One region of the Rhodobium gokarnense genome, then DNA from elsewhere that is predicted to be linked to it. Evidence: riboswitches for the same ligand, from Rfam matches in the RefSeq annotation. Region 1 holds a riboswitch; each other region holds the start of a gene.
What was found. A riboswitch is a leader RNA that binds a small molecule or an ion and turns the genes downstream of it on or off. The one in region 1 is predicted to bind thiamine pyrophosphate.
Positions count from the first base shown of each region.

Region 2: another riboswitch for thiamine pyrophosphate. It lies ahead of thiC (phosphomethylpyrimidine synthase ThiC); the one in region 1 lies ahead of M2319_RS22970 (hydroxyethylthiazole kinase).
Region 3: another riboswitch for thiamine pyrophosphate. It lies ahead of M2319_RS02645 (ABC transporter permease); the one in region 1 lies ahead of M2319_RS22970 (hydroxyethylthiazole kinase).

Region 1 covers NZ_JAOQNS010000022.1:10,584-17,626, reverse strand. Annotated here, with positions in the region: gene M2319_RS22995 (LysE family translocator) at 1-45, opposite strand, end outside; gene M2319_RS22990 (SDR family oxidoreductase) at 238-1,017, shown strand; gene M2319_RS22985 (vWA domain-containing protein) at 1,092-2,342, opposite strand; gene M2319_RS22980 (TRAP transporter substrate-binding protein) at 2,629-3,741, opposite strand; gene thiD (bifunctional hydroxymethylpyrimidine kinase/phosphomethylpyrimidine kinase) at 3,745-4,551, opposite strand; gene M2319_RS22970 (hydroxyethylthiazole kinase) at 4,584-5,378, opposite strand; TPP riboswitch at 5,432-5,531, opposite strand; gene M2319_RS22965 (Lrp/AsnC ligand binding domain-containing protein) at 5,682-5,918, shown strand; gene M2319_RS22960 (DMT family transporter) at 6,582-7,043, opposite strand, start outside.
Region 2 covers NZ_JAOQNS010000015.1:73,854-80,896, reverse strand. Annotated here, with positions in the region: gene M2319_RS21200 (hypothetical protein) at 1-333, opposite strand, end outside; gene M2319_RS21195 (putative bifunctional diguanylate cyclase/phosphodiesterase) at 610-2,376, shown strand; gene thiE (thiamine phosphate synthase) at 2,395-3,036, opposite strand; gene thiM (hydroxyethylthiazole kinase) at 3,033-3,842, opposite strand; gene thiC (phosphomethylpyrimidine synthase ThiC) at 3,839-5,641, opposite strand; TPP riboswitch at 5,740-5,862, opposite strand; gene phaR (polyhydroxyalkanoate synthesis repressor PhaR) at 5,956-6,615, opposite strand; gene M2319_RS21170 (acetyl-CoA C-acetyltransferase) at 6,969-7,043, shown strand, end outside.
Region 3 covers NZ_JAOQNS010000001.1:566,920-573,962, reverse strand. Annotated here, with positions in the region: gene M2319_RS02665 (RluA family pseudouridine synthase) at 1-612, shown strand, start outside; gene rpoH (RNA polymerase sigma factor RpoH) at 752-1,651, shown strand; gene M2319_RS02655 (Stf0 sulfotransferase family protein) at 1,677-2,453, opposite strand; gene M2319_RS02650 (ABC transporter substrate-binding protein) at 2,478-3,419, opposite strand; gene M2319_RS02645 (ABC transporter permease) at 3,467-4,228, opposite strand; TPP riboswitch at 4,359-4,468, opposite strand; gene M2319_RS02640 (hypothetical protein) at 4,552-6,480, opposite strand; gene M2319_RS02635 (adenylosuccinate synthase) at 6,691-7,043, opposite strand, start outside.

The DNA.
Region 1 (7,043 bases):
GGCGACGAACAGGAAGGTCGCCAGCGAAAGAAATGAGTCGATCATGACGCCTTCCCGCAATCATCGTGCTAATTAGGTCAATAATACTGACATAAATTGCCGACGCCATCGCGCTCTGCGCATGGCAGCCCCCTCGCACGCGCATGGCCGGCGACGCTGGCGAAGCGCTTCCAACAGGCTGTCAAACGCACTAGGTACTGGCCAGGACAGAACGCAAAGAGGGAAAGGACGGACCCAATGGATCTCGGACTGAAGGGCAAGACGGCGATCGTCTGCGCATCGAGTCGCGGCCTCGGCAAGGGCTGCGCCATGGCGCTCGCCGAAGCCGGCTGCGATATCGTCGTCAACGGCCGCAACGAGGAAACGCTGAACGCCACGGCCGGCGAAATCCGCAGCGCCACCGGCGCCTCGGTGACGGCCGTTAGCGCGGACGTCTCCACCGCCGAGGGCCAGAAGGCGCTGCTCGCCGCCTGCCCCGAACCCGACATCCTGATCAACAACAATGGCGGCCCGCCGCCGCGCAAGTTCACCGAGCTCGGCCGCGAGGAGATCATCGAGGGCGTGATCCAGAACATGATCACCCCGATCGAACTGCTGCAGGCCTCCATCGGCGCCATGCGCCAGAAGGGCTTCGGGCGCATCATCAACATCACCTCGCTGTCGGTGGTGATGCCGATCGAGGGGCTGGACCTGTCGAGCGGCGCCCGCGCCGGCCTCACCTCATTCCTTGCCGGCGTCTGCCGCGAGGTCGCGGGCGACGGCGTCACCATCAACCAGGTCCTGCCCGGCAAGATGGATACCGACCGCCTGCGCACTACCGTGCGCAACGCATCGAAGGCGCGCGGGCTCTCCGAAGAGGACTTCATCGCCCAGCAGCAGGCGGAAATCCCGGCCCACCGCTACGGCAATGCGGAGGAATTCGGTAAGGTCTGCGCGTTCCTGTGCTCCGTCCATGCCGGCTACATCACCGGCCAGAACATCAAGGTCGACGGCGGCCTCGTTCCTTACGCCTTCTGAGCGAAGCCGAGACAAAAAAAGCCGCCGGCGGGCCCGATTCCCGCGGGCGGCTGCAGGCCTCTCGCCGCAGTCGTTTATTCCGACAGCCGCATCTGGCTGATGTCGGCGGCGATCGACTTGAAGGCGTTGCGCAGCGCCGTGCCGTTCGACGCATCGAAATATTTGCCGGACGTGCTCGCGCACTCCTCCATCATCGCCTTGGCGCTGGTGCTGTAGAGCTGGAAGGTGACCGAGTAGATCTCGATGCCCGCCTTCTTCATGTTCTTGCAGAGCTTCTTTGCCCGCTGCTCCGACTTCGACTTGGCGTTGCCCCGCGATTCCTTGTACTTGCCGGAAGCCTCGTTGTAGTCGTAGGCGGTGTTGAACTCGCCGTCGGTCATCAGGATGGCGATCTTGACCGTCTCGTCGTCGTCATAGGCGACCGGATCGCTGCCCGCCGGCCACAGCGGCGACCATTTCGGCGACAGCGTGTACCAGCTCCAGGCAATGCCCGTATGCCCGGCGGTATAGCCGGTGGTGGCGAGCGAATTGATCTTGGTGGTCAGCGTCGCGTTGCTGTCGGTCAACGGCAGGAACTCCACGCCCGGGCAGCCGGTAGAGCCGTCGCCGATCGGCGCCTGTGTGTAGAAGGCGTCGGTGAAGGACTTCACCGAGCGCTCGGTCGCGCATTTGTTGCTGACCCCGTCCGTCACCGCGGAGGCATAGGAGGCGACGTTGACGCCCTGGCTGTAGGGGATGATCGCGATCCGCACCTCGTTCTGATAGGAATGCGCCGTGGTCGGGATCAGGACGTCGATGAGTTCCTTGGCCGCCGCCTTCAGGTCGGAGATCTTGGAGCCGGCCATTGATCCGGTGACGTCGAGCATCAGCGCCACCTCTATGTCCTTGTCGGAGAGCCGCGCCACCGACTTGTTGGCAATGTCGATGTCGGCAAAGCCGGCAAGCTGCATGAAGGTCGTCGGCATGGTGAGGGTCGCATCGACACTGACCGCGCCGGTGTCGGGATCCTGGGTGATCGTTAGGCCCTTGATCGAAATCCCGCTGCCGCCGGACAGCGTGATCGCGTTCTGGAAGGTGGCGTTGACGATGGCGTCCACCTCGTCCTTGCTGCCGCCTTCGCGCACCAGCTTGGCGACGCCCGCAAGGGCCGCCGCGTCGAGCGCGTTCCTGAGCGTCGCCTTGGTCTCCAGCGCCCGGGAATAGTCGATCGCCGTGCCGACCAGAAGCAGGATCGGTATCAGGAGAAAGGCAAAGAGGATCGACAGGGCCCCCGCCTCATTGGACGCAAATCGCGCAACAACGGCTTTTAAACCGGCAATAGACATCGTTCCCGCCTCGCCCATTTCCGGCGGCCGAGGGGCCGCGAACCGGAAAACAGCATTTCTTGATATTCGTTGAGGCGATACTAGCGAATAACCGGTATATCTCCCGTTAAGGCAGTTCGCTAAACTGTAATTAAAATGATAGGTAAAATTTGAATCGAATTTTCTGCTTCCAGGGACGATTCAATGCTTGCGGCCAAGGCGCGGCCGATCGCCCGGCCCCGGCCGACAAGGAAGACCGGCGGCCCCTGCCGCCGCCGGCCATAATAATTCGATGCAGGAAACGGCGTTACGACGCCGCGTCGCGGGCCGACAGGAACCGCGCCTGGGACACCCGGCTCCAGGTCGCCTGGGTCGACCTTGCGTTGCGGAACGAGGCAACGACCTCGGCGCTGACGGCATCATGGTCCGCGACCATGTCGAGGACGTCCTCGCTTGCGGTAGCGGCGGCGGCAAGCAGCGTGTCGGGATAGTAGCGCAGCTCCACGCCGTGCTCCTCGCGCAGCCGCGTCAGCGCTGCCCCGTTGTGCCATTCGGACTCGGTCAGCGCGAAGATGTTCTCCGCCGCCGCGGCGTGTTCCACGACCGCCTGAAGGTCGGCCGGCAGCGCCGCGAACGCCTCTTTGGAGACCAAGGCCTCGCCGGTGCCGTTCGGCTCGTGGAAGCCGGGGGCGTAGTAGTATTTCGCCACCTTGTAGAAGCCGAGCGCGGCATCGCTCCAGGGCCCGAGGAATTCGGTGCCGTCGATGACGCCGCTTTCCAGCGCGGTGAAGATCTCGCCCGGCGGCAGCGAGACCGGGGTCGCGCCGAGCCGGCGCATGACCTCTCCGCCGAGCCCCGGCATGCGGATCTTCAGGCCCTTGAGGTCGTCGAGGGAGGTGATCTCCTTGCGGAACCAGCCGCCCATCTGGAAGCCCGTATTGCCGGCCATCAGCGGGCGGACGCCGAAGGGCGCATAGAGCTTTTCCCAGACCTCCTGGCCGCCGCCATGGTTGATCCAGGCGATGTGCTCCAGCGGCGTCAGCCCGAACGGCCCGGCTGTGAACAGCGCGGCGGCCGGCATCTTGCCCTGCCAGAAAAGCGAAGCCGTATGGGCCATTTCCGCCGCCCCGTTGGTGACGGCATCGAAGACTTCCAGCGGCGGCACCAGTTCGCCGGCGGCATAGACCTTGATGGTGAGGCGCCCGCCGCTGAGGTCGGCAATGCGCTTGGCCAGCCGTTCCGCGGTCACGCCCGGTCCCGGCAGGTTCTTCGGCCAGGAAGTGACCATGCGCCATTCGATGGCCTCGGACGCCGGCGCGGCAAGCGCCGGGCGGGCGAGCATGGCGCCGGCGGCGCCGGCAAGGGTCGCGCCGAGGGCGGCGCGGCGGGAAAGGCCCGTGCGGTCCGGATGTCCGGTCATGGCTCAATCCTTCCAGAGTGCGTGGAAATGGTGGACGGGTCCGTGGCCGGAGCCGATCCGGAGCCCGTCGGCGGCGCGGATCGCCGCCGTGACGTAGTCCTTGGCCTCACCCACGGCCTCGGTGAGGTTCCGGCCCTTGGCCAGCCCGGCCGCGATCGCCGAGGACAGCGTGCAGCCGGTGCCGTGGGTGTTCTGCGTCTCGTGCCGCGGCGCGGTGAACCAGTGGCTCTCGCCATCGGCCGTGACGAGAAGATCGGAGCTTTCCGTCCCGCTGCCGTGGCCGCCCTTCAGGAGCACGGCCCGCGGGCCGAGCTTCAACAGCGCCTCGGCCTGGCGGGTCATGGCATCGGCGTCCGACGCCACCGGCTCGGCCAGCATCCGCGCCGCCTCGAAAAGGTTCGGCGTGATCAGGAGCGCCTTCGGCACCAACACCGAGATCAGCGTCTCGACCGCCTCCGGCACCAGGAGCGGGTCGCCGGAGGCCGCGACCATGACCGGGTCGAGCACCACGATCTCCTGGGCGTGCGCGGCAAGGCCCGCCGCCACCACCTCGATCACGGCCGGCCGCGACAGCATGCCGATCTTCACGGCGTTGACGGCAAGGTCGGAAAACACCGCATCCATCTGCGCGGTGACGAATTCCGGCGGCACGTCGTGGATGCCGGTGACGCCATGGGTGTTCTGGGCGGTCAGCGCGGCAACGACGCTGGCGCCGTAGACGCCGAGGGCGGAAAAGGTCTTGAGGTCTGCCTGAACCCCGGCGCCGCCGCCGGAGTCGGTTCCCGCAATAGTCACGGCGATCGCCGTCATGTCCCGGTCTCCCTGAGATATGGAAAGTGTGGTTAGAGCCCGGCCGGGACGTCGGCCGGGCAAAGCGTGAGGCGGGCCTGAAGCGTTGCCGCATCGAGGCCGTAGAGCGTATCGAGGAAGCCGACCTGCAGGCTGGCCGGCCCGGCCGCCGTCTCGCCGGCGATTTCCGCCGCAACGCCGACGGCGGAAAGGCCCGCGGCCGTCGCAATGAGCGGATCGCCGATGACGGCAAGGAAGGCGGCAACGACTGCGCTCGCGGCGCAGCCGGCCGCCGTCACCCGCGCCTGCAGGGGATGGCCGTTGTCAAGGAAGACGGTCCGATCCCCGTCGGAAAGGATGTCGCGCGCGCCGGTCAGCGCGACGACGATGCCATGGCGCAGTGCCGCCCGGGCAACGGTGTCGGGCCCCGGTTCGGCCTCGAACAGGGTGCGGAATTCGTCGGCATTGCAGCGAAGGACGGCCGGTCCGAGATCGATCAGCCGCCGGGCAAGCGCGATGCGCCGCGGTGAGGATTCCGCATGCGCCGGATCGAGGCACCAGGAAAGCGCCCGCTCCTTCGCCGCCGGCATCGCCGCGTCGACGGCCTCGGCGCGAAGGGCATCGAAGGTGCCGAGATTGACGAGAAGCCCGTCGGCCCTGGCGACGAAATCGCCGATCTCGTCGGCGGCAAGCGTCATGCTGGGAACGGCGCCGAGCGCCAGCAGCGTGTTGGCCGAAAAAGTCTGGGCGACCGTATTGGTGATGCAGTGGACGCGCGGTCGCGCTTCTCGCACTTCGTCAAGAGCCGCGGCGATCGCGCCTGCGGTGACGGCATGGCCGTGCGTCATGGCCGCCTCCCCTGTCGGGAGAAGGTCCGATCGATTGATGTCGTGAAGATGAGAGAAACGCTCATCCCAATCCCTCCGCCGGCATGATCCGGATCAGGTTCTTGGGGTTGGCAGACCGCCTCTCAGCCCGTTCGGGCACCCCCTTGGAATACGCTGAAAGACGTAAAGCCAATCGGGCGTGATTGCAAGAGCCCGGCTAACCATGCGCGGGTGCCGGAGGGGCCAGACCCGCCTTGCCTCCCGGGCGCAACAATGCCATCTGTTGCGGGGAACTCGTCCAATGCTTTGCGGAGAATGCCGGCCATGAAACCGTTTTTCGTCCTCATCAAGTCGCAGCTCGGCAAGGCCTACGACGTCGCCACCGAGATCGCCGATGCCGAGATCGCCTCGGAGATCTATTCGATCGCCGGCGACCACGACCTCCTGGTCAAGTTCTATGTCGAGGACGACACCGATATCGGCCACTTCGTGAACCAGAAGGTGCACGTCATCCCCGGCATCCAGGACACCAAGACCATCGTCACCTTCAAGGCGTTTTAGGCCTTCTGCCAGCCTTAAGAGCGACTACTAGAAAAAAGTAGCCGAATTCCGTTGGCGTTTTGGAAGACCTGCACCCCCGCAGCCAGACCCTTACAGTGAAAAGCAATATTCAGGCCGTATTGGATCTATGAAACAGAATAATATGAAATAAAATATAGCAAGAGAGATATGACTGTGAATTTTTAAATTTTTAAAAATTCCAGAATACTAATATCTCTCATTCAACGATTGGTCAGCCTTCCAGAAAAATTGTGAGGGCCAGGAATGCCGCTGCATGTGTATGTACCACGCACCCGCGTACCATTGATCCAACCCGTGTAAGAACAGTTATTTCTATCACTTGCATTGAATTGCCGCAGTGTTATCGAATCGCCGCCGCATGTATAGTCGATCTCTGCGCTCTTCTCAGCGCCAGCAGTCACACCATGATGCGTGTAATCTTCGAAATCCCAAGTTATTGCCCATGCTGCGGCCTCTCTCCCGACCATATGGCTATAACCGTTGCAATCTGCGAACACCATATTACAGGAAGCAACAACAAAAAGAGAAGTTACCAACGTTCGCACATCAACCTCCATTAATGGTAGTTTAATGAAAATCTAATCCATTTAAAATTGTATTGGTTTTTTTGTCAATGCCCATCGATACCATGTGACGGTATCCTCAATACTTCGCCGGCGTTCCGGCGCGGCGCTGGCGGGTGCGGTCGCGGTCGAGGCCGAGCCGGTGCTCGCGGTAGATGACGAAGAGGCCCGAGGCGGCGACGATCGCCCCGCCGATATAGAAGGCAAGGGTCGGCACCTCGCCGAACACGGCCCAGCCGACCATCATTGCCCAGATGAGCTGGATGTAGTCGAACGGCGCGATGGTCGAGGCGTCCGCATAGCGGTAGCTCTGGGTCAAAAGGAACTGGCCGAACCCGCCGACGAGCCCCGTCATGACCAGCAGAAAGGCGTCGTAGGGCGACGGCCAGACCCAGCCGAAGGGGAGCGTCGCCAGCGACAGCGCCGACCCGACGAGCGCAAAGAACAGCACGATCGAGGCCGTCTTTTCCGTTTCCGTCATCTTGCGCACCAGTGTCATGGCGCCCGCCATGCCGACGGCGGCAACGAGGCAGAGCAGCGC
Region 2 (7,043 bases), on a different contig from region 1:
GATCGTGCGGGCCTTGCGCGCATCGCCATAGGCGGCGGCGGCATCGCTTGGCTCGGCGCGCCGGCGGGCGCGGGTCTGTGGCAAGTCCTGCTTGGTTGCGATGAGCTGGGCAAGGGCCGGGGCATAGGGCCGGTACAGCCAGGCGGTGGGGCCAGTCTCCTTGCGGCGGCGGCTGTGGTCCGGCCGTGCCGGCACCAGCGCCGTTCCGGTACGCTTTTCGGCCGGCTGCTCGCGGCGCTCGTCGCTGCGGATGGACTGCGAGGCCTCGACGCGGCGCCGGGCGTTGCCGACGTCGTTTCGTACCGAACCGCTTTTTGCGATACCCGAGATCATTGGTTGCCAAAGCCTTACGCTTTGTCCCTGAACGGGACGGTTTCGACTGTAACGCCGAAAACCGCGCAAGCGCCATGCCAGACGATCACGTTTTGTTAACCAAAAAATGGTGTGGTCGGGAGAAAATACGCGACATACGCCGCGTTCCGGGCCGCGCGGCGTTCCTCGGGCGGTACTATCTGCCGCCACGAAATCTGGGGATATGCGCCATCTGCCGGCGGGCATGACGTCACCCGGCGACAGATCAGGCTTTGAGCCCGCAAGGGGTGGGTCGGAATGACCGATAAGAAGACACCGGATGCCGGCGCCGCACCGAACGATCCCTCGGACCCCGCCGAACTGAATGCCGAAGAAATCCTGACCGCCGTCGGCGAGGCCGTCTACGAATGGACGCTCGGCGACGACCGCGTCCGCTGGAGCGGCAACGCCGCCGAGGTGCTGCCGGTCAAAAATCCGGCCGCGCTCCAGGAGGGCCGGCGCTTTGCCGCCCTCATCGACCCCGACAGCCCGCTCACCCGCTTCGACGCCGTCGCCGGCAGCGGCAAGCGGGACCATGGCGGCGGCCAGCCCTATTGCGCCCGCTACTGCCTGAAGGGAACGGCGACGACGACCGGCGCGGCGATCTGGATCGAGGATACCGGTGTCTGGTTCGGCGACGGTGAAGGCCTGCCGGCCCGCGCCCGCGGCATCGTCAGGAAGGTCACCGAGCGCCACGCCGCCGAGGTCGAGCTCAGCTTCCTGTCCCAGCACGACGCCCTTACCGGGCAACTGAACCGCGCCCATCTGATGAAGCGCCTCAATGAGGCGATCGCCACCGCGCGCGACCAGTTCGCCTCCTGCGCCTTCCTGATCGCCGGCATCGACAACCTCGCCATCGTCAACGACACCTATGGCTACGAGGTCGCCGACCGGGTCATCGCCACCGTCGCGACCCGCCTGCAGCGCCAGTTGCGCAGCGGCGATTCCCTCGGCCGGCTCTCCGGCAACAAGTTCGGCATCGTCCTCAACGCCTGCTCGGAAGCGGAAATGGAGGTCGCCGCCGAGCGCCTCCTCGATGCCATCGCCTCCGAAGTGATCACCACGGAACTCGGGCCCGTGAGCGTCACCATTTCCATCGGTGGCGTCTCCTCGCCGCGCCACGCCGCCTCGGCCACCAAGGCGCTGGGCATGGCACATGAGGCCCTCGACCACGTCCACCGGCGCCAGTCCAACGGCTTTGCCATCTACCAGCCGAGCGAAAGCCGCGCCGCCGCGCGCCGCCGCAACGTCGAAATGGCGGACGCCATCGTCACGGGCCTCAACGAGCGCCGTTTCCGCCTCGCCTACCAGCCGATCGTCGAAGCGGCGACGGGGACGCCCGTCTACCACGAGTGCCTGCTGCGCCTCGACACCGCCGGCCCGGTGGAGGAGAGCGGCGCGCTGATCGCCGCCGCCGAACGGCTCGGCCTGGTGCGCCTCATCGACCACCGGGTGCTGGAACTGGCTGTGGAAACGCTCGCCCGCTATCCCGCGGCGCGCCTGTCGATCAACATTTCGGCGGAATGCATCGGCGACCGGAGCTGGATGCAGAAGCTGGTCGCCACCCTTGCCCGCCGGCCGCAATTCGGCAAGCGGCTGGCCGTGGAACTGACCGAGACCGCCGTCGTCAGGAATGTCGGCGAGGCCGCCCGCTTCATCGCAGACCTGCGCGATCTCGGCGTCAAGACCGCCATCGACGATTTCGGCACCGGCTATTCGTCGTTCCACATCCTGAAGGAACTCTCCGCCGACCTCGTCAAGATCGACGGCTCCTTCATCACCACGCTGCTCACCGACGAGCGCCACGAGGTCTTCGTCACCGCGCTGGTGGAGATCGCCAAGACGTTCCACCTGGAAACCGTCGCCGAATGGGTCCGCGACGCGGAGACCGCCGCAAGGCTGCGCGCCCTCGGCGTCGACTATTTCCAGGGCGAACTCTACGGCCTTGCAGCCTCCGAAGCGCCCTGGCCGGAGGACGAGAGCCTCAAGGCCTCGATCGGCAACGCCGCCGCGGCGCAGCGATAGACCTGCTGCCCGCAGCGATCAGCCCCGGCTCCGGCTGGCGGCGATCTCTTCGGCAAGGGCCCGCGCCGCCGCTTCCGGGTCGGGCCGGCCGCAGATCGCCGAAACCACGGCGAGCCCCTTCGCCCCCGCCGCAAAGACCTCGGCCACATGCGCCGCCTTCAGCCCGCCGATGGCGACGGCCGGGACCGGGCTCGCGGCGACCTGCGCGGCAAGACCCTCAAAGCCTACCGGGCGTTCATGGTCCGACTTGGTCGGCGTCGCAAAGACCGGCCCCGCGCCGACATAGTCGACCAGCGCCGGGTCGACGGCGGCGGCAAGCTCCGGCGTCTCCACCGACAGGCCGAGGATCGCCTGCGGGCCGACAAGGGCACGCGCCTCGGCAACGGACATGTCGCCCTGGCCGACATGGATGCCGTCGGCGCCGATCTCGGCGGCCGCCGCCACGTCGTCATTGACGATGAGGAGCGCCCCGGTGCCGGCGAGGGTCGCCTTCAGCGCCCGCCCGGTCTCGATCATCTGGGCCGTGCCGCCCTCCTTGTCGCGCAATTGCACCATGGTCGCCCCGCCGGCAACGGCCCGGCGGGCGGTTTCCACCATGCCGATGCTGGCGCAGAGCTGCGGGTCGAGCACGAGATAGAGCGACAGGTCGAACGCCGTCATGAGGTCACCTCGGCGACGTTGTGGATGACGGCCTCGGCATCGAGGGCCTCGGGCGTGACGGCCTGCAGCGCATCGAGGAAATGCGGCGCGAAGGTGCCCGCGCCCTCCGCCTTCTCATGCGCCCGGGCGCCCGCCGCGGCGAAATGCGCCAGCGCACCGACGGCGGCATCGAATGGATCGCTGGAAACCGCCGCATAGGCGCCGCACAGGCACGTCAGCGAACAGCCGAGCGCGGTGTTCATCGGCATCAGGGGCGAGCCGCCCTCGATCCGCACCGCACGCGCCCCGTCGGTGACGAAATCCGTTTCGCCCGTCACGGCGACGACGCTGCCGGACTCCTCGGCGAGCCTGCGCGCACCATCCTCGGCGACGGCAACGGGATCGCGCCCGTCGACGCCCTGGCCGCTGCTCGCCTCGCCGGCGAGCGACAGGATCTCCGAGGCATTGCCGCGGATGATGGTCGGTTTCAGCGCGACGAGGTCGGCCGCGACCCGGCGCCGATAGGACGTCGCCTGGCAGGCCACCGGATCGAACACCCAAGGGTGACCGGCAGCGCTCGCCCCGGCGATGGCCGCCTTCGCCCCGGCAATGAAGGGCGGCGACAGCGTGCCGATATTGACCGTCACCGCGCCGGCAATGCCGGCGAATTCCTCCGCCTCTTCCACGTCGGCGACCATGGCGGGGCTGGCCCCTGCCGCCAGCACCACATTGGCGGCGATGTTCATGGCGACATAGTTGGTGAGGCACTGCACCAGCGGCGGCTCGGCCCTGAGCGCGGCCAGAAGGGTTCCCGGCGTCTCGGTCATCGTGCGTCCTCCATCGGAACGTAAAGGGTTCCGCCCTCGCGGAATTTTTCCGCCATCTTCGCCATGCCCTCCTTCTGCGCCTCGGCGCGGATGTCGTGGGAGATGCGCATGGAGCAGAATTTCGGTCCGCACATGGAGCAGAAATGCGCCACCTTGTGCGCCTCCTTCGGCAGCGTCTCGTCGTGCATCGACCGGGCGGTATCCGGGTCGAGCGCTAGGTTGAACTGGTCCTCCCAGCGGAACTCGAACCGGGCGCGCGAGAGCGCGTCGTCGCGGGCCCGGGCCGCCGGATGCCCCTTGGCGAGGTCCGCGGCATGGGCGGCGATCTTGTAGGTGATGACGCCGGTCTTGACGTCGTTGCGGTCCGGCAGGCCGAGATGCTCCTTCGGCGTCACATAGCAGAGCATCGCCGTGCCGAACCAGCCGATCATCGCCGCCCCGATGCCCGACGTGATGTGGTCGTAGCCCGGCGCGATGTCGGTCGTCAGCGGCCCGAGCGTATAGAACGGCGCCTCGCCACAGACCTCCAATTGCTTGTCCATATTGGCCTTGATCTTGTGCATTGGCACGTGGCCAGGCCCCTCGATCATCACCTGGCAGTCCTTCGCCCAGGCGATCTGGGTCAGCTCCCCGAGCGTCTCCAGCTCGGCGAACTGGGCGGCGTCGTTGGCATCGGCGATGGAGCCGGGCCGCAACCCGTCGCCGAGGCTGAACGAGACGTCATAGGCCCGCGCGATGTCGCAGATCTCGTCGAAATGCTCGTAGAGGAAGCTCTCGCGGTGGTGGTGCAGGCACCACTTGGCCATGATCGAGCCGCCTCGGCTGACGATCCCCGTCACCCGGCCCACCGTCAGCGGGATCATGTGCAGCCGAACGCCGGCATGGATGGTGAAATAGTCCACCCCCTGCTCGGCCTGTTCGACCAGCGTGTCGCGGAACACCTCCCAGGAGAGATCCTCGGCGATGCCGCCGACCTTCTCCAGGGCCTGGTAGAGCGGCACGGTGCCGATCGGCACCGGGCTGTTGCGCAGGATCCAGTCGCGGATGTTGTGGATGTTGCGCCCCGTGGAGAGGTCCATGACCGTATCGGCGCCCCAGCGCGTCGCCCAGACCATCTTCTCCACCTCCTCGGCCATCGAGGACGTGACGGCGGAATTGCCGATATTGGCGTTGATCTTGACGAGGAAGTTGCGCCCGATGGCCATCGGCTCGGCCTCCGGGTGGTTGATGTTGGCGGGAATGATCGCCCGGCCCCTCGCCACCTCGTCGCGCACGAATTCCGGCGTGATGAGGTCGGGGATCTCGGCGCCGAACGCCTCGCCGTCGCGCGCCGGCGCCTCTTTCGCCGCCTGCCTGCCGAGGTTCTCGCGGATCGCGACGAACTCCATTTCCGGCGTGACGATGCCGGCCCTTGCATAGGCCATCTGCGTCGCCGCCCGTCCCCCTGTCGCCCGAAGAGGCCGATGGCGGACGGGGAATTCCGGCGTCAGACGCGCACCGTCGGCAAAGCCGTTGTCCGCGGGCGTCACGTGGCGGCCGTCATAGGCCTCGGTGTCGCCGCGCGCGGCGATCCAGCCGGCGCGCAGGCGCGGCAGGCCCTTGTCGATGGCGATCTCGGCCTCAGGGTCCGTATAGGGACCGGAGCTGTCATAGACGGTGACGGGCGGCTCGCCAGCGGTGGGATGCAGGTCGATCTCGCGCATCGGAACGCGAATGTCGGGGTGCACGGCGCCCCTATGCCAGACGCGGCGCGAGGCGGGCAGCGGGCCCGTGGTGACGGTGGGGGTATGGTCGGTCATCGGTCGGAGCCTCCAGAGCTCGAAGCGTTGGAGACCCAGTTCCGCGTTGAATGGAGAAGGACCGCGAGGACGTCGCCTCAGGACGATTCGGCCGAAGCCGCGCAGCCGGTGCACCATCCCTACGCCAGTATGAACTGGATCAGGTTCGTCGGGTCACTGCGCTGCGCCGGGCGGCGCCATCAGCATCTCAGCCCCTTGTCGGGACCCCCCGGGTGAATGGACAGAGACTGCGCGCCGGCCGGGGCCTTGTCAATGGCCGCTCCCGCCGGGTGCCCGTCCGGCTCCCGCAATGACCGTCGCCAAACGCGCCGGGTTCAGTCCTCGTCCTTGCCGGAAAGCGCGTCGAGCTGCTTCTGCATCTGGGAAAGCTGCTTCTTGAGGTCGGAAATGTCGGAGGGTTCCTCCGGCCTGGCGTCGCCGCCGGCGCCCGTGCCGGTACTGCCGGCACCCGTTGTGCCCGCGCCCGGTCCGCCGGTGCCCGGTCCGCCAGTGCCTGTGCCGCCAGTGCCTGTACCGACACCGCCGGCACCGAAGGGCAGGAACATGCGCATCGCCTTTTCGAACATGTCGGTGTTGCGCCGCACCTGGTCCTCCAGCGCCTCGAAGGCGGTCTGGCCGATCGAGGCGGTCATCTGCTGGCGCAGCTTTTCCTGCTCCTTGGCGAAGGACGACATGGAGAATTCCAGATAGCTCGGCACCAGCGTCTGCATGGAATCGCCGTAAAACCGGATGAGCTGCCTGAGGAAGGCGATCGGCAGGAGGTTCTGGCCCTTGTTCTCCTGCTCGAAGATGATCTGGGTCAGCACCGAACGGGTGATCTCGTCGCCGGATTTGGCATCGAAGACGACGAAGTCGTCCTCGTTCTTGACCATCTCGGCGAGGTCTTCGAGCGTCACATAGGTGCTCGTCCCGGTGTTGTAGAGCCGCCGGTTCGCGTATTTCTTGATGACGGTCGGTTTTTCTGTTTTCGCCATCCGTTCCCTGCCCCTTGGATTCGCCTTGTTGTTTTTGCGAGCGGCCGCACTGCACAACCACTTGCGGCATCCTATGCGCCGAAAACGGCGCCTCGCAAGGAATAGATTTGGCCCGCGACGGAAACCGGGCGGTTTCGGCCGCCCCGAAAGGCTCCTCGCGGCCCCGGAATCCTTGCCGTGGTGCAGCATCCTCTACGTCGACGGGAACATCCGCATCACCGAATAGTACGGTTGACTCAACCGGAACCGATAGGTCTATTCCGTGTATCCGGCATCGGGCGCACGGGTTTTAACCCGCAAAGACAAGCCCTCAAATGCATGCATGCTCAAGACCAGACACCCGGGAGGAACGGATGGGTCAGACCAGTGAAGTTGTAATCGTCAGCGCCGCGCGCACACCCGTTGGAAGCTTCAACGGCTCGTTTTCC
Region 3 (7,043 bases), on a different contig from region 1:
CGGCCCGGCATCGTCCACCGCCTCGACAAGGACACCTCCGGCCTGATGGTCGTCGCCAAGACCGACGCCGCCCATCGCGGCCTGTCGGAGCAGTTCGCCGACCATGGCCGCACAGGAAGTCTGGAGCGCGCCTACAAGGCCCTCGTCTGGGGATGCCCCGCCCACATGGCCGGCACGGTGGACGCCGCCCTTGACCGCTCGGGCGGCAACCGGATGAAGCGCGCCGTCGTCAAATTCGGCGGCAAGCATGCCGTCACCCACTGGCGGCGCCTCGCGCGCTATCCGAAGGACCCGGCCAGCGAGGCGATCAGTTCCCTCGTCGAATGCCGGCTTGAGACCGGCCGCACCCACCAGATCCGCGTCCATATGGCCCATATCGGCCACCCGCTCGTCGGCGACCGGGACTATGGCGCCGGCTTCGCGACGCGGGCGAACCGGCTGCCGGAGCCGGCCCGGTCCCTCGCCGCCGCCTTTCCGCGCCAGGCACTCCATGCCGGTATCCTCGGCTTTCGCCATCCGGTGAGCGGCGAGGTGCTTCGCTTCGAAAGCCCGCTGCCGGAAGATTTCGCCGCCCTTGTGGCGGCCATCGAGGCCGCGCTTACGTCTCGCTGACGGGCGTTGACGTGTTTTTGCCAAAAATCGTCCTATATTGGACGAGTTCGGTGGCCATTGTGGTCGCGAATGACCCAGGCACCGATTCGAGCTGCCGAAAACCGGAGCTCGCGACAGACCATCCAAGGGGTGCAGCACCATGGCCCAGAATTCTCTCCCGGCAATCAGTGCGGGCGAAAACGGACTACAACGCTATCTCGACAAGATCCGGCAGTTCCCGATGTTGGAACCGCAGGAAGAATACATGCTGGCAAAGCGCTACAGCGAGCATGAGGACCCGGATGCCGCGCACCGGCTGGTTTCCTCGCATCTGCGCCTCGTTGCCAAGATCGCCATGGGCTATCGCGGCTACGGCCTGCCGATCGGCGAGGTGATCTCCGAAGGCAATGTCGGCCTGATGCAGGCGGTCAAGCGGTTCGACCCGGAAAAGGGGTTCCGGCTCGCCACCTACGCCATGTGGTGGATCAAGGCCGCGATTCAGGAATACATCCTGCGCTCGTGGAGCCTCGTGAAGATGGGCACCACGGCGAACCAGAAGCGCCTGTTCTTCAACCTTCGCAAGGTCAAGGGCCAGATCCAGGCCCTCGACGAGGGCGACCTCAAGCCCGAGCAGGTTGCCGAGATCGCCCGGCGCCTCGGCGTCAGCGAGGAGGAGGTCATCTCCATGAACCGCCGCCTCGGCGGCGATGCCTCGCTCAACGCGCCGATCCGCCAGGAGGCCGACGGCGGCGAGTGGCAGGACTGGCTGGTCGACGAGAGCGAGAGCCAGGAAAAGATGCTGGCCGACCAGGAAGAGCTCGACATGCGCCGGGCCATGCTGAAGGACGCGCTGGGCATCCTCAACGACCGCGAACGGCGCATCTTCGAGGCGCGGCGCCTCGCCGAGGATCCGATGACGCTGGAAGCGCTGTCGGAGGAGTTCGGCGTCAGCCGCGAGCGCGTCCGCCAGATTGAGGTCCGGGCCTTCGAAAAGGTCCAGAAGGTGATGCAGAAGCGCGCCGCCCAGATCGAGCAGCAACAGCAGCTCGCCGACGCTTAGACACGCCGCTGAACGGACGCAGGCCTCAGGTCTGCGTCCCGGCGTTTTCCTCGGCCCGGAACCGCGCAACCCACGCCTGGTTGGTCGCATCCGACAATTTCGCGACGCCGATCTCGACAGCATCCGCCGCAGCGGGATCGCGGCCGAGCGCCGTCAGCACCGTCTTCAGCGTTCCGATGGGATCGGCTGCAAGCCCGTTATAGGTGAGGCGCAGCGGATCGATCCCCTCCCCGTCGAACCAAGCGGCCCAGGCCGCATCCATGGCGACCATCTCGGCTCGTTGCGCCGCGATCGCCTCGCGGTCATAGCGCAGCTCCTGCGGGGCCGAGAGGCGCTCCAGCTCCGAGCCGTCCGGCGCCCGGTGCCAGAGGCCCGACTGCTGCGCCTTCAGATAGGAGACGGCCTGGTCCAGCTTGTCCTCGCGTGTCAGATGGATGAAGAGAGTTCGCCCGAAGGCGGCCTCGATCCGCGAGCGGTCGCCCGGCGGGTCCGGGTAAAGGACCGCCAGCTTTTCGGTAAAACAGGCAAAGCTGTGCCGCTGCAGGCGGAGCCCGAACATGCCCGTATCGCCGCTTCCCTGCGCGATGGCCTCCCGGAACACGTCCTTGAGGGTTTCCACCTCCCGCTTCGCAGGATCGGGCGAGAGCCCCAGATCCTTGATCCATTCCTCCAAGGACGGCTGATGGAAATAGGAGTCCGGTATCCCGGCAACGCCGGTGGCTTCCAGCAGAGAGCACAGCAGCGTGCTGCCGCTGCGGGGAGAGGTGCAGATCACATAGGCATCAAAAGGCGTCGCGGTCATGCAGCCCCTCCCCGGGATTCCGGTCTATTCAAGCTCGACGGCGTAATCGCCGACCGGCCGCACCTCGTCGATCAGCCCGCTCGTCTTCATGAACGCCGCAAAGCGCTTGTAGCGCGCGCTGTCGAGCGCCGCCGGCCGCTTGGCAAAGCGCGGGATGGTGTCCATGAAGGCACGCCGGTTGAGCTCGTTGTCGAGGTCCGGATGGGCCTTCAGGAACATCTGCCGCGCCTCTTCCGGGTGGTTGGTGAGAAAGATGCTCGCCTTCTCCACCGCTGCGAGGAACCGCCGCAGCCGCGCATCGTCCAGATGGTCGCGATGGGCCAGGTAGATGAGTTCGTCATAGACCGGCACGCCGTGCTCTTCCAGATAGAAGGCGCGGCCCTTGCTGCCTTCCAGTTCGAGCTGGGTCAGCTCGAAATTGCGGAACGAGCCGACGACGGCATCGACCCGGCCGGCCAGCAGCGCCGGCGACAGGGCGAAATTGACGTTGACGAGCTCGACATCGTCCATCGTCAGACCGGCATTCTTGAGCATCGCGCCGAGGATCGCGTCCTCGAAGCCGGCGACGGAGAACCCGACCTTCTTGCCCTTGAGGTCGGCGATCTCCTTCACCGGCCCGTCGGCGAGAGCAACCACGGTGTTGAGCGGCGTCTCCACGAGCGTGCCGAAGCGCACCAACGGCAGGCCCTCGGCCACATGCTGGTAGAGGTTCGGCTGGTAGGAGATGGCGATATCCCCCTTGCCGGCGGCAACGAGCCGCGGCGGCGCGCTCGGATCGGCCGGCGGCACCAGCGTGACGTCGAGCCCTTCCTCGTCGAAATAGCCGGCCTCCTTGGCGATCACCAGCGGCGCATGGTCGGGATTGACGAACCAGTCGAGCAGCACGGTCAGCTTGTCGGCGGCGAGCGCCGGCGACGTCAGCGTCACCGCCAGCGCGGTGGCAAGGGCGAGAACGAGGCGTTTCATCTCAAAAGTCCTTTCGTTTCTGATGGGTGACAATCGGCTTGAGGCGGTCAGGCATCCGTTTCCGGAGCCCAGAAGACGAGGCGCCGCGTTGCCCGGTCGACGACCTGGCGCAGGGTGACGGCGATGACGGCAAGGACGATCAGCGCGGCAAAGACGGTGTCGGTCTGCATGCGCGCATTGGCCTGGATCATGACGAAGCCGAGGCCGCCGGAGGCGCCGACCCATTCGCCGACGACGGCGCCGATCGGCGCGACGGCAACGGCGACCCGGAGGCCGGAGGCAAGGTTCGGCAGCGCAGCCGGAATGCGGATATGGATGAGCGTCTGCCAGCGCGAGGCGCCGGATAGGCCGGCGAGTTCGACGAGGCCGCGATCGGTCCGCGTCAGCCCGTCATAGAAGGACGAGGCGACGGGGAAATAGATGATCAGCGAGGCCATGACGATCTTGGAGGCCATGCCGAAGCCGAACCAGACGACGAGCAGCGGCGCGATGGCAAAGACCGGCAGCGCCTGGCTGGCAACGACCACCGGCAGCACCAGCTTGCGGGCGAGCGGCAGGAAGCTCATGACCAGCGCGGTGGTCACGCCGAGGAGCGCGCCGGTCGCCAGGCCGACGACGATTTCCAGCAAGGTGGTGAGGCCGTGCGCGGCGAGATAGCCGGGCTGCATACGGAACACGGCGGCAACCCGCTCCGGCGACGGCAGCATGTAGTGCGGCAGCGAAAAGCCCGTGACCACAGCCTGCCACAGGGCAACGAGGGCGGCGGAGATCAGGACCGCGCGCGCGGACGCCAGGACGATGCGGGACATGGCCGGACGGACGGGATCAGGCCCGGCTGCGCCGAATGCGGCGCAGAGGAAGTCGTGCGGCAGGGGAAGAAAGATCGGACATCGGCGACACCTCCAACAGGATGACCGACGTCAGGAGATGTCCGCATAAGCCGTGCATGCGCCCCGTCCCTTCGCCGGTATGATCCGGATCAGGTTCGAAGGGTTCGGCATCCCGCGATGCCATCTCAGCTCCTTGTCGGAGCACCCCTCGGAACGGGTCAGAGGATGCGCGGGATCGCGGCCCATTGCAAGCGGGCTGAAAAAGATTTTCGAAAAGACGGAAAAGGCCGGCGCTGCCGCGCTCAGCCGGCCTGCCATTTGGCGAAGGCCTGCTCGATCATGCGATCGCCGGGAGCGCCCTTTTCGAGCGTCAGGATCGCCCGCTTGTCGGTCTCGAACAGCACCGGAATGTCGATCCACCCGCGATCCTTCAGGAGCGTCTGGTTGCGATCGTTCTCCACGTCGTTCTGCGACAGCGCGATCCAGAAAAGGTTTTCCAGGACCCGGGCGGAGGCGCCGCGCAGGGCATCGCCCCGTGCCGCCTCGCTGGTCTTCAGGATCAGGCCCGGCACGTTGGCGATTCCCCCGCCTTCGAAGTCTTCCGGCAGGGTGAAGGCGATCTCGATCGTGTAGGGCGCCGGCAGGGCGGTGTCCCGGTTCGGCCGCAGCTTGACGTCGACCGCCATGTTCTTGTCCGGAATGTCCGCATGGGCATGCAGCACGGTATCGGTGCCGCCGCTCGCCGACGGCTCTTCGGCCAGCGACCAGACGACGCTGCCGTTATAGGCGGTGTTGCCGGCGCCGGGCTCGGTGTTCTCCTCATAAAGGATGGCCCGCTGGCCAACGCCGACGGTGTTGCCGGAATCGACGATCGGTGCCGGATTGTCTTCCGGCGCCGGTTCGACGGCCGACTGGTCGTCCGGAACCGCCTCGTCCGGTCCGGTTTCCTCGGCCGCCTCCGCCGGTTCCTCGCTCACCGCCGCATCGTCCTCGACCGCCGCGGCATCCGCGCCGTCATCGGCCGGAGCGGCTTCCTCGTCGCTCGCTGCGTCCTCGCCCTCGCTGCCGGGCGCACGCACGCGCATGGTCCGGACGCTCTTGGCATCGGGCGCCGCGCCGTTCTCGCCGCCGAGCGAGGGCAGCCGGTCGGTGATCTTCGGGGCGAGACCGTCCGGCGCAAGGGCCGGCTCGTCGGTCGTCTGGGTGTCCATTTCGGTGACGGTCGGCTGGGCCGTGCCGTCATCGGCAAGGTCGGCCGGCCCGAACAGGAGATCGCGCTGGGCGTAGATCCAGCCGGCAACGCCGACAAAGATGACGAGGAGGATCGCGGCGGCGACCATCCACATCGTCCGCGACGACAGCGGCTGGGCGACCCGGCCGTGAAATTCGGTGCCGGCAAGGGCGTCGTCGGCGACGGGCGCATCGCCGGCAAGGTGCGCCTCGCCGGCCGTCGAGACCGGCGGTTCGGCGGCCATCTCCGTGCCGGGCTCCTCCGGCGGCGTCTCCGGCAGTTCCGGTTCGGTGCGCTGGCGCCGGCGCTCGGCGCGGCGCTGCTTCTTTTCCGTCGCGTCGAGGACCTCGCGCGCCGACTTCGAGGCCTTGCCCGAGGCAGCCCCGAGCGCACCGGCCGCCTTGACCGCGCGCCGGAACACATCGACGCCGCGCGCCTTCTTCGGCGGCACCGAATCGTTCGCCGCTTCCGGCCGGTCCGGCTCCTCGGCGGGGCCGGGAACGGGAACGGCAAGGTCTTCCTTCGGCCGCGCCGGCGCCGTCGGCTCCGGCGCCCGCGGTTCCGCGGCCGGGGCGTGCCTTGCGGCCGGCGGCTCTGCGGGCCTTGCCGACGCGGGCGGCTCCCTGCGCGGCGGCGCCTCGAAACGCGGCGGTGCGGCAGGCGCCGGCCTCTCCGCCGGGGCGGAAGGCTTTGCCGGTTCGGCGGGTGCGGCGGTCTGCGGATCGATCTTGGAGGCCGGCGCAACGGGCTTGGGGACCTCGGCGCGCGGCCGGTTCGAGCCCATCAGCGCCCGCGCCGTCTCCGATTCCACCTTGCGGATCGATTCTTCCAGGGCGAGGCGCTGCTTGGTGATTTCCGAGGGCGCCAGCGGCGGCTCGACGGACTTCAACTGGGTGACCAGCGCGCTGCGGGCCTTTTCATAGACGGCGCGCCGAGCCTCGCCGGTGTTGTCCGGCAAGGCATCGAGAGCCCGTTTCAGGATTGCGTAATAGTCCGCCATGTCTCAACGCTCGGTCGGGCGCGTATTACTGTCGTCGAGGGCCGTTCGCGCCGAAGCGGTCTCCCGTCTGCAGGAACGCCGGCCGGTCCGAAGACGTTCCGAAGCGCGCCCTGCCCTCGCTCCTCCCCGCTCTAACCTTCAACTCCCCGTCTCTACGCACCCAGCGCCGCGGCCGCAATACTTGGCGGCCGCCAAGTCTTACAAAAAGTGCTAATCCTGAAACGGATCCTGGACAAGGATAGTGTCGTCTCTTTCGGGACTTGTCGACAACAGCGCGACCTGGGTGCCGATCAGTTCCTCCAGGTAGCGCACATATTTGACGGCCTGGGCCGGCAGTTCCGCCCAGCTCCGGGCGCCGGCGGTCGAGGCCTCCCAGCCTTCCAGCGTCTCGTAGACCGGCTCGACCTGGCGCTGCGCTTCCTGGGCGGCCGGCAGGTAGTCGATCCTGGCGCCGTTGAGCATATAGCCGGTGCAGATCTTCAGCTCCTTCAGGCCGTCGAGCACGTCGAGCTTGGTGAGCGCGATGCCGTCGATGCCGCTGGTCCTGACCGTCTGGCGCACCA